Regions from separate parts of the Arthrobacter sp. 05N425 genome, predicted to be linked through region 1. Evidence: riboswitches for the same ligand, from Rfam matches in the RefSeq annotation. Region 1 holds a riboswitch; each other region holds the start of a gene.
The links. Region 1 has a riboswitch for S-adenosylmethionine ahead of AC1DGE_RS06765 (aminotransferase class V-fold PLP-dependent enzyme). Riboswitches for the same ligand answer to the same signal wherever they lie in the genome.

Region 1 (4,183 bases):
GCAGCGCGGACGACACGGACCCGATCGAACGCGCCGTCGTCGCCAACGCCGACCAGCTCGTCGTTGTCGTGGCCGCAGCCAACCCGGAACCCCGCACCGGCTTCATCGACCGCGCTCTGGTGGCCGCCTACGACGCCGGCATCGAACCGCTGCTGCTCGTCACCAAGGCCGACGTCAAGGACCCCGCCGAGCTGCTGGCCAACTACCAGCACCTGGATTTCCCGGTGATCATCTCCAAAACCGCGGATTCGGCCGCCTCCGGCATCGACGCCCGCTCCGATGACGGCCTGTCCGCCCGGCTGGACAAGGCCGCCGTGTCGCAGCTGCGGGACTACCTCGACGGGAAGGTCACCGTCATGCTGGGCCACTCCGGCGTCGGCAAATCCACCATGGTGAACGCACTCACCGGCGCCGAACGGGCCACCGGCGGCGTCAACGCGGTCACCGGCCGCGGCCGCCACACCTCCTCCTCCGCGCTGGCGCTGAAGGTCAGCGATGCGCCTGCGGGCAGCTGGATCATCGACACCCCGGGCATCCGCTCCTTCGGCCTGGCCCATGTGGACCCGGACAGGATCCTGCGTTCCTTCCCGGACCTGGCGCCCGGCACCGATGACTGCGAGCGGGGCTGCAAGCACGACGCCACCGCCGTCAATTGCGGCGTGGACGCCTGGGTGCAGGGCGGCCACGCGGGCCCGTCCGGCCCGGCCCGGCTCGCGTCGCTGCGCCGGCTGCTGGGCACCGATCCGCGGCTGGAAGCGCAGGACACCAAGGAACTCGGCAGCGTCTCATAGCCGCGTCTACTTGGCGGCAGCGACGTGGCCTCCCGGTCCGCGGCGCGTTTTGACGGTAGTTTGGAAGCATGAGCCAACCAGCTTCGAGCTACAACGATGACCTGCGCCTTGCCCATGTACTGGCAGATTCCGTAGATTCCCAGACCATGAGCCGCTTCAAGGCGCTCGACCTTCGGATCGAGACGAAGCCGGACCTGACCCCCGTCACCGACGCGGACAAGTCCGCCGAGGAAGCCATCCGCGGGCAGCTGTCCCGCTCCCGCCCGCGCGACGCCGTCCTGGGCGAGGAGTTCGGCAGCTCCGGCCACGGTTCGCGCCGCTGGATCATCGACCCGATCGACGGCACCAAGAATTTCGTCCGCGGCGTCCCGGTCTGGGCCACCCTGATCGCCCTCGTCGACGAAGGCGAACCCGTGGTGGGCGTCGTCAGCGCCCCCGCACTGGGCAAGCGCTGGTGGGCCGCAAAGGGCGCCGGCGCCTACATGGGCCGCTCACTGGCCGCCGCGACCCGGCTGCGGGTCTCCAACGTCTCCCGGCTCGCCGATGCGTCACTGTCCTATTCGAGCCTCGGCGGCTGGAAGCAGCGCGGCAACCTCGACGAGTTCCTCGGACTCACCGAGGAGGTCTGGCGTACCCGCGCCTACGGCGATTTCTGGTCCTACTGCCTCGTGGCCGAAGGCGCCGTCGACATCGCCTGCGAGCCCGAACTCAACCTCTACGACATGGCGGCGCTGGTCCCGATCGTGACGGAGGCCGGCGGCCGCTTCACCTCGCTCGAGGGAGAGGACGGCCCCTTCGGCGGCAACGCGCTGGCGACCAACTCGATCCTGCACTCCGAAGTCCTCAAGCGCCTCAACCCGGGCCTCGACGACCTGCTCTAGCCGGCCACGCCCGAGGCAGCCCGTAACACTACGCTTCATATTCCGCCCTCCCTTTTCCGTGCGACCGGCCATGTCCTAGGCTCGAAGCAGGTCACGAGTGCCAGCGCAAAACCCCGGTTTGCTGGCCGGCAACCCTCCATTCGCGGCGGGGTGCCCCGGGTGACGACCTGGCCGGTCCGGAGCGGACCCGGCAAGCGCGGATCCCCTGTGTGCGGGGTCCTTTTCGAGCGAGGTCCCATGACGACTGCCACCATCCCCACCCACACCACCAGCGCCGGCGGCCCGGAGTTCACCGACGCACGCTTCGACGCCGCCCGCCGGCCACTGTCCGCGGTTTCCGGCGCCGAAATCCTGGCCCCCCTGATCCAGGGCGGCCAGGTCCGGTACGCCAACCTGGACTACGGAGCCTCCGCCCCGGCGCTGTCCGTGGTGTCCGCCTACCTGAACGAGATCCTGCCGTACTACGCCAGCGTGCACCGCGGCGCCGGCTACGCCTCCCAACTGAGTACCTCGGTGTACGAAAACGCCCGGAACATCGTCCGCGGGTTCGTCGGCGGCCGTCCGGATGACTCCGTGATCTTCACCCGGAACACCACCGACGCACTGAACCTGCTGGCCGGCTGCCTGCCCGTCGACGACGGCCGACACACCGGCGAGGTGCTTTACCTCGACATCGAGCACCACGCCAACCTGCTGCCCTGGCAAAACGTCCCGCACCGCAGCGTCGTCGCGGCGCCCACCCTGGCCGGCACCGTGGAGCGGCTCCGGGCGGAACTCGCCCTCGGCGGAGTAAGCCTGCTCGCCGTGACCGGCGCGTCCAACGTCACCGGCGAAATCCTGCCGATCCGTGAGCTGGCCGCGCTGGCGCACGAATTCGGCGCCCGGATCGCCGTCGATGCGGCCCAGTTGGCCCCGCACCGCCGCATCAACATCGCCGCGGACGACGTCGACTACCTCGCCTTCTCCGGCCACAAGCTCTACGCCCCGTTCGGCGCCGGCGTGCTGGTGGGCCGGCCGGACTGGCTGGACGCCGGCACCCCGCACTTGGCTGGCGGCGGCGCAGTACGGGACGCACGACTCGACGCCGTCAGCTGGACCACCGGGCCGGCCCGCCACGAGGGCGGCTCCCCCAATGTCCTGGGCGCGGCCGCGCTGGCCCGCGCCAGCCAGGTTATCGAGGCGCTGGACGAGCAGCAGTGGCACGCCCACGAGGACGCCATCCGTTCCTTCCTGGTCGAGGGGCTGGAGCGGATCGACGGCGTAACGGTCCACCACATCTTCGAGGACACCGGCCGGGAAGGCGGCCCCGGGACGATCGGCGTGGTCAACTTCTCGGTCGCCGGTTACGACGCAGGCCTGGTCGCCGCATACCTGTCCGCGGAGCACGGCATAGGCCTGCGCGACGGCCGGTTCTGCGCCCACCCGCTGCTAAAACGGCTCGGCCTGCCCGCCGGTTCGCTCCGGGCCAGCTTCGGCCTCGGCTCACGGCTCAACGACGCGCAGCGGCTGCTCGCCGGGCTCCAGGAGCTGCGGCGGAACGGCCTGGGCTGGGACTACGTCGTGGACGCCGGACGCTGGGTGCCGGCCAACGACACGCGCAGCTATCCGCACTGGGCGCCGAACACGCCTGGCACCGCTGGCGCAGCCCCCTGCTCCGTCGACTGACCGGCAGCGCAGCCCGGGCCGCGTGCGGTAAATTCGACAGGTACGCACCAGAGCTGCCGAAGGAGATCGCACGTGGCACGCGGCGGCCCCAAACTGCACCACCCCGGACTGCAGGGTGGCCCAAAACTGCAGCACCAGCGGCGGCGGGAGCTCGGGCAGAGCTTCCAGGACGGCGGCGAGCACTACGACCGGGTCCGGCCCGGCTATCCGGCGGATTCGGCCGATTGGCTGATCCCGGCCGGGGCCCACGACGCCGCCGACCTGGGCGCCGGGACCGGTAAGTTCACGGCGCTCCTGGTCCAACGGGGGCTCAGGACCGTGGCCGTCGATCCGTCCCCGGACATGCTCGACCAGCTGCGCCGCGCCCTCCCGGAAGTCGCCGCCGTCGAGGGTACCGCCGAACACACCGGGCTGGCTTCGGGGGCCTTCGACCTGGTCACGGTGGCCCAGGCCTGGCACTGGTGCGATCCCCTGCTGGCCAGTACCGAGGCGGCTCGGATCCTGCGGCCGCACGGCGTTCTCGGCCTGATCTGGAACCAGCTCGACACCTCGGTCCCCTGGGTGCACAGGCTGTCCCGGATCATGCATGCGGGGGACGTCCACAAGCCCCACTTCACGCCGCCGCTGGGACCGGAATTCATCGGGCTGGAGAGTCATCTCACCCGCTGGGAGGATCCAGTAACCACGCAGGACGTCATGGAACTGACCAAATCCCGCAGCTACTACCTGCGGGCAGGCGAGAGCACCAGGGCCAAGGTGCTCGCTAACCTCGACTGGTACCTGCACGAGCACCTAGGACACACTGCCGGGCAGCTCCTGCCGCTTCCCTACCTGACGCAAAGCTGG
Region 2 (4,183 bases), on a different contig from region 1:
GCGCGAACGCGGCTTCCTTGGCGGAGCGGCCGGGCGAGGGCGAAAGCTCCAGAGTCAACACCGTGCCGCCGGCTTTCATCTGCCTGGCGGCCAGCTCGTACTGCGGGTGGGACGGCAGCAGCGGGTACTTAACCCAGCTGACCGCGGGCTGGGCCTCCAGCCATTCGGCCAGCCGAAGCGCCGAGGCGGACGAGTGGTTCACCCGCAGGGCCATCGTCTCCAGTCCCTTGCTCAGCACCCAGGCGTTGAAGGCGGACAATGCCGGGCCGGTGTGGCGCATGAGCTGCTTGACCGGGCCCTCGATGAATTCCCGGGTGCCCAGGATCGCGCCGCCGAGCACCCGGCCCTGGCCATCGATGTGCTTGGTGCCGGAGTACACGACCACGTCCGCGCCCAGCTCCCCGCACCGCTGCAGCAGGGGAGTGGCGAAGACGTTGTCCACCACCACGGTCGCACCGGCGGCGTGCGCCAGTTCGCTTACGGCGGCGATGTCCACAATTTCCTGCATGGGGTTCGAGGGAGATTCGAAGAACACGGCCGTCGTCGGCACGGCCAGCGCCGACCGCCACTGCTCTAGGTCCGGGCCGTCCACGAAGACTGTCTCCACGCCCCAGCGCGGCAGGATCTCATTGAGGATGACGAAGCAGGATCCGAAGAGCGAGCGGGCGGCGACCACGCGGTCGCCGGCCCCCAGCAATGCCCCGAGCGCGGTGAACACCGCTGACATGCCCGACGCCGTCGCAAAGCACGCCTCGGTTCCCTCCAACAGCCGGAGGCGTTCCTGGAAGGTGGCCACCGAGGGGTTGCCGTAGCGGGAATAGACAAACCGTTCGTCCTCGCCGGTGAAGGCGCGCTCAGCCGCGGCGGCGGATTCGTAGACGAAGCCCGAGTTCAGGAAGATCGGTTCGGTGGTTTCCTGGAACCCGGTGCGGTCGAGTCCGCCGCGGACGGCCTGGGTGTCCGGGCTCCAGCCCTGGGCATTGGGATTGAAGCTCACTTAGTGCTTTCCAGGTTGGTCGGCAGGCCGTGGTTCTTCCAGCCGTTCACGGTCCGGGCGCCGGTCGGGCCCGGTTCGCCTTCGAAGCCCTCGAGGACGTTGTAGGCGGTGAAGCCGGCCGCCGTGGCGGCGTTCGCGGCGGCGACCGAGCGGGCGCCGGAACGGCACAGGAAGATGAGCTCGGCCGCCGTGGCGCCAGGCGCGTGCTGCCGCAGTTGCCGCTGGAGTTGCTGCTGCAGTTGCTCCAGGAAACGCGGGTTGGGGGCTCCGCCGGCCAGGGTCCACTGGACGAAGAGCGGAGCCTGCCGGTCTTCGGTGCCGGCCCCGGTGACCGGGACGCCGATCTGCGACCATTCCGCCTCGGTGCGGACGTCCACCAGGATGGCGCCCGCCCCGACCTTGGCCCAGGCTTCCTGCGGGCTCAGGTCTCCGGCGTAACTCATGCGTGGCCCTCGCCGGTGAACTCGGCGCCGTCGAGCTCATCCACCGCGTTGGCGACGGCGGCGTCGGCGCTCGCGATCGCGGCCGGCAGCACGACGGCCTGGGCCACGATCACGGTGCTGCCGTTGAAGGTGGCGGAGGGGCTGCCGTGCAGGACGTAGCCCTCGGCCAGGGCGGCCGAAACGCGCTCGCAGAAGCTGCGGTCATCGGGCCCGGTGAACAGCCGGTACGCCAGTCTTTCCTCGGCGGGTCCGGGTGCGGCGGGGGATTGGGCGGGGGCTGTGGCGGGCACAGCGGGTGCGGATGCGTCGGGCACGACGGATCTCCTTACTTTCACGCTTGCAGCTCGAATGGTCGATATGCCGAGTATTCACCTGAGGCACCCCGCCGCGAAAGGGAGGGTTGCCGACCGGCCAGTCAGGGCTTGGCGCCGGGTCTCATTACTCCCCAAAAACGTAGCACTTACGACGCCGGCGGCACCGGCGGCGTCGTCATGTTAAGTCACGCGGACGCTGGCATGGCACCTTTCCGGGGGCGGAGCAGCATCACCCGGGACCGGCCGGCTCCTACTCGATCGTGGCGAACAGTGCGTTGAGCTCGGCCGTGAGCTGCCGCCGCAGTTCGGGGGTGCCGATCTCCTTGCCGTCGATGTGGTTCACCGGGGCGAGGAGCCGGATGCTTGAGATGAGCCAGACGGCGTCGGCGTCGTACAGATCGGCAGGTACCGCCGGGCCGTAGCCTAGCTCCCACCCGGCGGCCTTGGCCGCGGTGAACAGGGCGCCCTGCGAGGTGCCCGGGAGGATTCCGCTGTCCAGCTGCGGAGTGATCAGCCGGCGCACGGTGCGGACGCCGCCGGCGCCGTCGTCGCTGGTCTCCAGGTGCGCCAGCAGCACGGTCGACGTCGGGCCCTCCAGGACCCGGCCGTCGGCGGAGGTGAAGATGACGTCGTCCGCGCCCTGGTGGTGGGCGTACCGGAGCGCCGCCATGTTGACCGCGTAGGACAGGGTCTTGGCGCCCAGCAGCAGCCACGGGGCGCGTTCGCCCACCTCGCTGTCGTAGCCGCGGTCCAGCAGGATGACGTCGATGCCGGTCTCGCGCTGCCGGCGGCCGGCTTCCGGCGGCGGGGAGGCCTGCACCCAGCACGTCGGCGTGGCCGCGCCCTCCACGCCGCGGCTGGCGAGCAGCTTCACCACGACCTCGTCCGCGCCGCCGGCCCCGTCGCCGGCGGCTCCGACCGCCGTGGCGGCCCGGCCGCGGTATTCGCTGACCGCGGTCTCGATCGCGCGCCGCCAGGCGTCCTCCGCCGGGATGTCCAACTCCAGCGCGCGCGCCGAGCCGGCCAGCCGGGTCAGGTGGGCCTGCAGCTTGCGCGGGCGTCCCCCCACCACCAGCAGCGACTCGAAAACGCCGTCGCCGCGGGTGGCACCCTGGTCGGTGGCCATCAGCTGCGGCTTGGACGAGTCGGCGACGCGGCCCTTCTCAAACGCGGGATCGAGGAACACCAGCACCGTCGCGCGGGCTGGAACAGAGGCGGGGGTAGTCATGCCTTCAGCTTAGTGCGGCCCGGGTCGGGATAAGCTGTGCGGGTTGCCCGTTCCGGAACTGTTCCGCGGGTCTGGAGCTTGAGGGGTTTGCCTGTGCTGTGGCCATTTTCGCTGGCGGGGTCACTTCCGTCCTGGGTGATCCTGATCCTGACCGTCATCGACCTCGGTATCCGGGTCGTTGCCCTCGGCATCATCCCGGGCAACCGCCGCCCCACCACGGCCATGGCCTGGCTCCTGATCATCTTTTTCGTTCCGGCCGTAGGCGTGGTCCTCTTCCTGCTCTTCGGCAACTTCCGGCTCTCCCGCAAGCGCCGGGCGCAGCAGGACGCGGTGAACACCCGGGTGCGGGCCGGGACGTCGGAACTGGCCATGGTGGAAAGCAAGTACGAGGGCCCGGAATGGGTGTCCTCCGCAGCGGAGCTGAACAAGACGCTCGGTTCCCTGCCCATGGTGGACGGCAACCACGTGGAGCTCCTGCCCGGCTACCCGGATTCGATCAAGGCGATGGCGGCGGCCGTGCGCGAAGCCGAGTCCTTTATCAACGCCGAGTTCTACATCCTCAGCTCGGACCACATCACGGATGACCTGCTGACGGCGATGGAAGAGGCCGCCGAGCGCGGCGTCGAAGTCCGCCTCCTGTTCGACCACTTGGGCACCCTGCGGATCAAGGGGTACAGCAAGCTCATCGCCCGGCTCAAGGCCAGCAAGATCCGCTGGCGGCCCATGCTGCCGCTGCGGCCCGTGCACGGCCAGTGGCGCCGCCCGGACCTGCGCAACCACCGCAAGATCATGGTGATCGACGGCGAGGTCGCCTTCACCGGGTCGCAGAACCTGATCGAACCGTCCTACAACAACCCGCGGCACCGCAAGATCGGCCGGGAATGGGTCGAGCTGATGGCCTGCCTGCGCGGGCCGATCGTCACCACCCTCAACGTGGTCTTCGCCACCGACTGGCTCAGTGAGACCGACGAATCCCTGGAGCACCAGCTCGCCCACCGGCCCGAACTGCACGCCGGCAACATCACCGCCCAGGTGGTGCCCAGCGGTCCCGGCTTCATCACCGAAAACAACCTGCGCCTGTTCAACACGCTGATCTACTCGGCGCAGCGCACGATCTCCATTTGCAGCCCGTACTTCGTCCCGGACGACTCGCTGCTCTACGCGGTGACGACGGCGGCGCAGCGCGGCGTCGACGTCGAAC
Region 3 (4,183 bases), on a different contig from region 1:
GGCTTCAACTTCGCCCGGCCCGGCAAGGACCTGCTCCAGGGCCTCGGCCTCGCTGCCCTGATCGGCATACCGTCGCTCGGCCTCTACGCGGCCGGGCGGGCGCTGGGGATCACGACGGCGATCATCCCCAGCGCACTGGACTCCTACTGGTGGACGGTGCCGGTCCTGATCCTCTCCGCGATCCGGCACGGGATCGTGGAGGAGGTGATCGTGGTGGGCTACCTGCTGGACCGGCTCGGCAAGCTCGGCTGGGGCATGCCGCTGGCGATCTTCGCCAGTTCGATGCTGCGCGGCAGCTACCACCTCTACCAGGGCTTCGGGCCGTTCATCGGCAACGCCGTCATGGGCGTCATCTTCGCGCTGATCTACACGAAGACGCGCCGGGTGATGCCGCTGGTGATTGCGCATGCGCTGCTGGACATCGTGGCCTTCGTCGGATTCAGCCTCTTCGGCAAGGCGATCGGCCTGGGCTGAGCAGGCATAACCCGCGTTGCCTCCAGTGGCCCGCCGCCGGCGACGGGTTAAAGTGTTTCGGCCGCCAGCGGTGGGTGGCATCATTGGCACCCGCTGCTGGCGGCCGAAGTTTTTCGGGCAGGAAGCGTCAGATCGTGACGGCTCCGGAATCGGTTTCGAAGGTGACGGACAGGATTCCCGGCGTCCCGTGCGGGGCCAGCCAGTTCACGTCCACGTCCTCCAGCGGCTTCTCGACCGGTTCACCCAGCCACTCGGTGACCCGCTCGGCCGAGCCCGCGATCGTGAGGGCAGACATCTTCACGTTGCTCTCATAGGCGTTGGACGGGTGCAGGGCGGGGTCGCCTTCCCACTTCAACATGTAGGGGACCTGCGGATCCGCGATCAGGCCCAGGATGCCGATCTGCTTCCAGACCAGTTCGCGGCCGTCGGGGAACTTGCGGTTGCCGTTGACGGCGGAGCGGCCCAGCCGCTCCTCGAACGGTGCCAGGTCGTCAACCTCGACGCACCAGCCCATCCAGCCACCGCCGGCGGCCGAGCGGGCGCGGACTGCCTGCCCGAACGGCGCCTTGTCGGAGGCCGGGTGGTCCAGGACCTCCACGACCTCGAGGTACTTGTGTCCGGCAAGCGGGATAATCATGTTGCGGGTCCCGAACCGGGGGTGTATTCCGCCCTTGACGGCTTCGACCCCGAGGGCGGTCGCAATACGTTCGGTGGTGGCAGCCAGGCCATCTTGTTCACAGGCGTAAGAGACGTGATCCATGCGCATGCCCTCATCTTGGCACTTTGTGATGGAGCTCTCAGCTTAGGCTGCCCTTACCGTGATGGGATGTCATTTTCCCGAGCTCACCGCGCGGATTTGCCCGGCCAGAACCACGGCACTTTCCGGCTCCCGGGCGTGCGCCGGGCGGCGGTGGGGCCGTTCTTCATTTTCGTCACAAAGCTATCCAGGCGTAATGGCGCGTTCGTAGACTGAAGCCAGGTCATGAGCGCCAGCATCGAGCCCCGGCTTGCTGGCCGGCAACCCTCCTTGCGCGGTGGGGTGCCCCGGGTGAAGACCTGGCCCGCCGGCGTCCGCCGGCAGGCAAGCGCGGCGCCAGAGCCGTTCCGGCCCCAGAGGCCAGGGGCGGCCTGTGCCCAGTCATTAGGGAGCTCTCCGATGTCCAACGCCTGGTCCTTTGAAACCCGCCAGATCCACGCCGGCCAGGAGCCGGACTCCGCCACCGGCGCGCGGTCGCTGCCGATTTACCAGACGACGTCGTTCGTCTTCCCCAGTGCGGAGAGCGCCGCCAACCGGTTCGCGCTCGCCGAGCTCGCCCCCATCTACACCCGGATCGGCAACCCCACCCAGGACGCGGTGGAACAGCGGGTCGCGAGCCTGGAGGGCGGCCTGGGGGCGCTCCTGCTCAGTTCCGGCCAGGCCGCCGAAACCTTCGCGATCCTCAACATCGCCGAGGCGGGGGACCACGTCGTCGCCAGCCCCAGCCTCTATGGCGGGACCTACAACCTGCTGGCCCACACGCTGAAGAAGTTCGGTATCTCGGTGACGTTCGTGGAGGACCCGGACAACCTTGAGCAGTGGCGCGATGCCGTGCAGCCGAACACCAAGCTGTTCTTCGGCGAGGTGGTCTCCAACCCCCGCCAGGACGTGCTGGACATCGAAGGCGTCGCGGACGTCGCCCACCGCGCCGGGGTGCCGCTGATCGTGGACAACACCCTCTCCACCCCCTACCTGATCCGCCCGATCGAGTGGGGCGCCGACATCGTGGTGCATTCGGCCACCAAGTATCTCGGCGGACACGGTGCCGCGATTGCCGGCGTGATCGTCGACTCCGGCAACTTTGACTTCGGCAAGGACCCGGAGCGCTTCCCCGGCTTCAACACCCCGGATCCCACGTACAACGGCCTGGTCTATGCCCGCGACCTCGGGGCGGACGGGGCGCTGGGAGCGAACCTGTCCTTCATCCTCAAGGCCCGGGTCCAGCTGCTGCGCGACCTCGGTTCGGCCGTCTCGCCGTTCAACGCCTTCCTCATCGCCCAGGGGATCGAGACGCTGAGCCTGCGGGTGGAACGGCACGTCGCCAACGCCCTGCGGGTGGCCGAATGGCTGGAAGCCAGGGACGACGTCGAATCCGTCGCCTACGCCGGGCTGCCGTCCAGCCCCTGGTACGAGCGCGGCCGCAAGTACGGCCCGAAGGGGACCGGCGCCGTCGTCGCGTTCAACCTCGCAGGGGGAGCGGAGGCCGGCAAACGCTTCGTCGACGCCCTCGAGCTGCACTCCCATGTGGCGAACATCGGTGACGTGCGCTCACTGGTCATCCACCCGGCGTCGACCACGCACAGCCAGCTCTCGCCGGAGCAGCAGGCGGTCGCCGGCGTCAATCCCGGCCTGGTCCGGCTCTCGGTGGGCCTCGAGCACATCGACGACATCATCGCGGACCTCGATGCCGGCTTCCGGGCGGCCAAGAACGCCTGAGGTCACGCAGCACGCCGAATTTCCCCACCTTTGCGGGGATGGCCCCGGGAATCGCCGACACTTCGGGGCGACCCGCCGGGCGCGTCTGTCAAAGGTGGGGAAACTGCGGTGTTGACGGGTCCGGCTGTCACACAGCCGTCACAATCTTCGCGCTTGTGCCGCCGTGTTTCGTAGAATCGACGCAGGTCATGAGTGCCAGTGACAGCCCCGGCTTGCTGGCCGGCAACCCTCCATTTGCGGCGGGGTGCCCCGGGTGAAGACCTGGCCTGCCGGTCAGCTGACGGCGGGCAAGCGCGAAGTTAGGTCCTCACATGACGATTGCCGTCACCCGCACGGGTGTACCCGAAAGCAAACCCTCCACTGTTCCCGACGGCGCTGTTCCCGACGGTGCTGTTCCCGACGGGACGGTGCAGTACCTCCCGATCGGTTCCCTGGCCCTTGAATCCGGTGCCACCCTGCCCGAGGTCACCCTCGCCTACGAGACCTGGGGGACGCTGAACGCCGATGCCTCCAATGCGGTGCTGATCGAGCACGCCCTGACCGGCGACACCCACGTGACCCGCGGCGCCGGCGAGGAACCGGGCTGGTGGGAGGAACTGGCAGGCCCCGGCGCCCCGGTGGACACGGGCAAGTACTTCGTGGTCTCCATCAACATCCTCGGCGGCTGCTACGGCTCCACGGGGCCCTCCACGCCGGCCCCGGACGGCCGGCCCTGGGGCTCGCGCTTCCCGCTGGTCACCCTCCGGGACAGCACCGCGGCGGAAGCCCGGCTCGCCGACGCGCTGGGGATCAGCAGCTGGTATGCCGTGCTCGGCGGCTCGCTCGGGGGAGCGCGCGCGCTGGAGTGGGCGGTGACCTACCCGGCGCGGGTGCAGCGATGCGCCGTGATTTCGGTCGGCGCCAGCAGCACCGCCGAACAGATCGCCTTCGCCCAGGCCCAGACCCTGGCAATCCGCCAGGACCCCAACTTCAACGGCGGCGACTACTACGGCGGCCCGGAACCGCACGCCGGACTGGCCCTCGCGCGCCGGATCGCGCACATCACCTACCGTTCCGCAGCCGAGCTGGACGGGCGCTTCGGACGCAACGCCCAGGCGGCCGAGGCCCCGCTGGAGGCCGGGTCGCTGGCCGGCCGTGGGCGCTACCAGGTGGAGAGCTACCTGGACCACCAGGGCAACAAGCTGGTGCGACGCTTCGACGCCAACAGCTACATCGCCATCACCGAGGCGCTCACGA

Region 2: it holds a riboswitch for S-adenosylmethionine, as region 1 does, so the genes downstream of both, AC1DGE_RS03450 (DUF1737 domain-containing protein) here and AC1DGE_RS06765 (aminotransferase class V-fold PLP-dependent enzyme) in region 1, are expected to answer to the same signal.
Region 3: it holds a riboswitch for S-adenosylmethionine, as region 1 does, so the genes downstream of both, AC1DGE_RS12075 (bifunctional o-acetylhomoserine/o-acetylserine sulfhydrylase) here and AC1DGE_RS06765 (aminotransferase class V-fold PLP-dependent enzyme) in region 1, are expected to answer to the same signal.

Annotation. Positions count from the first base shown of each region.
Region 1 is NZ_JBFTMU010000003.1:248,649-252,831, reverse strand. Features, by position in the region: gene rsgA (ribosome small subunit-dependent GTPase A) at 1-791, shown strand, start outside; gene hisN (histidinol-phosphatase) at 860-1,672, shown strand; SAM riboswitch class IV at 1,762-1,875, shown strand; gene AC1DGE_RS06765 (aminotransferase class V-fold PLP-dependent enzyme) at 1,910-3,337, shown strand; gene AC1DGE_RS06760 (class I SAM-dependent methyltransferase) at 3,410-4,183, shown strand, end outside.
Region 2 is NZ_JBFTMU010000002.1:47,587-51,769, forward strand. Features, by position in the region: gene AC1DGE_RS03440 (O-succinylhomoserine sulfhydrylase) at 1-997, opposite strand, end outside; gene AC1DGE_RS03445 (rhodanese-like domain-containing protein) at 994-1,440, opposite strand; gene AC1DGE_RS03450 (DUF1737 domain-containing protein) at 1,437-1,754, opposite strand; SAM riboswitch class IV at 1,769-1,883, opposite strand; gene AC1DGE_RS03455 (aminodeoxychorismate lyase) at 2,005-2,982, opposite strand; gene cls (cardiolipin synthase) at 3,076-4,183, shown strand, end outside.
Region 3 is NZ_JBFTMU010000008.1:20,665-24,847, forward strand. Features, by position in the region: gene AC1DGE_RS12065 (CPBP family intramembrane glutamic endopeptidase) at 1-474, shown strand, start outside; gene AC1DGE_RS12070 (VOC family protein) at 602-1,240, opposite strand; SAM riboswitch class IV at 1,453-1,568, shown strand; gene AC1DGE_RS12075 (bifunctional o-acetylhomoserine/o-acetylserine sulfhydrylase) at 1,631-2,947, shown strand; SAM riboswitch class IV at 3,132-3,247, shown strand; gene metX (homoserine O-acetyltransferase MetX) at 3,259-4,183, shown strand, end outside.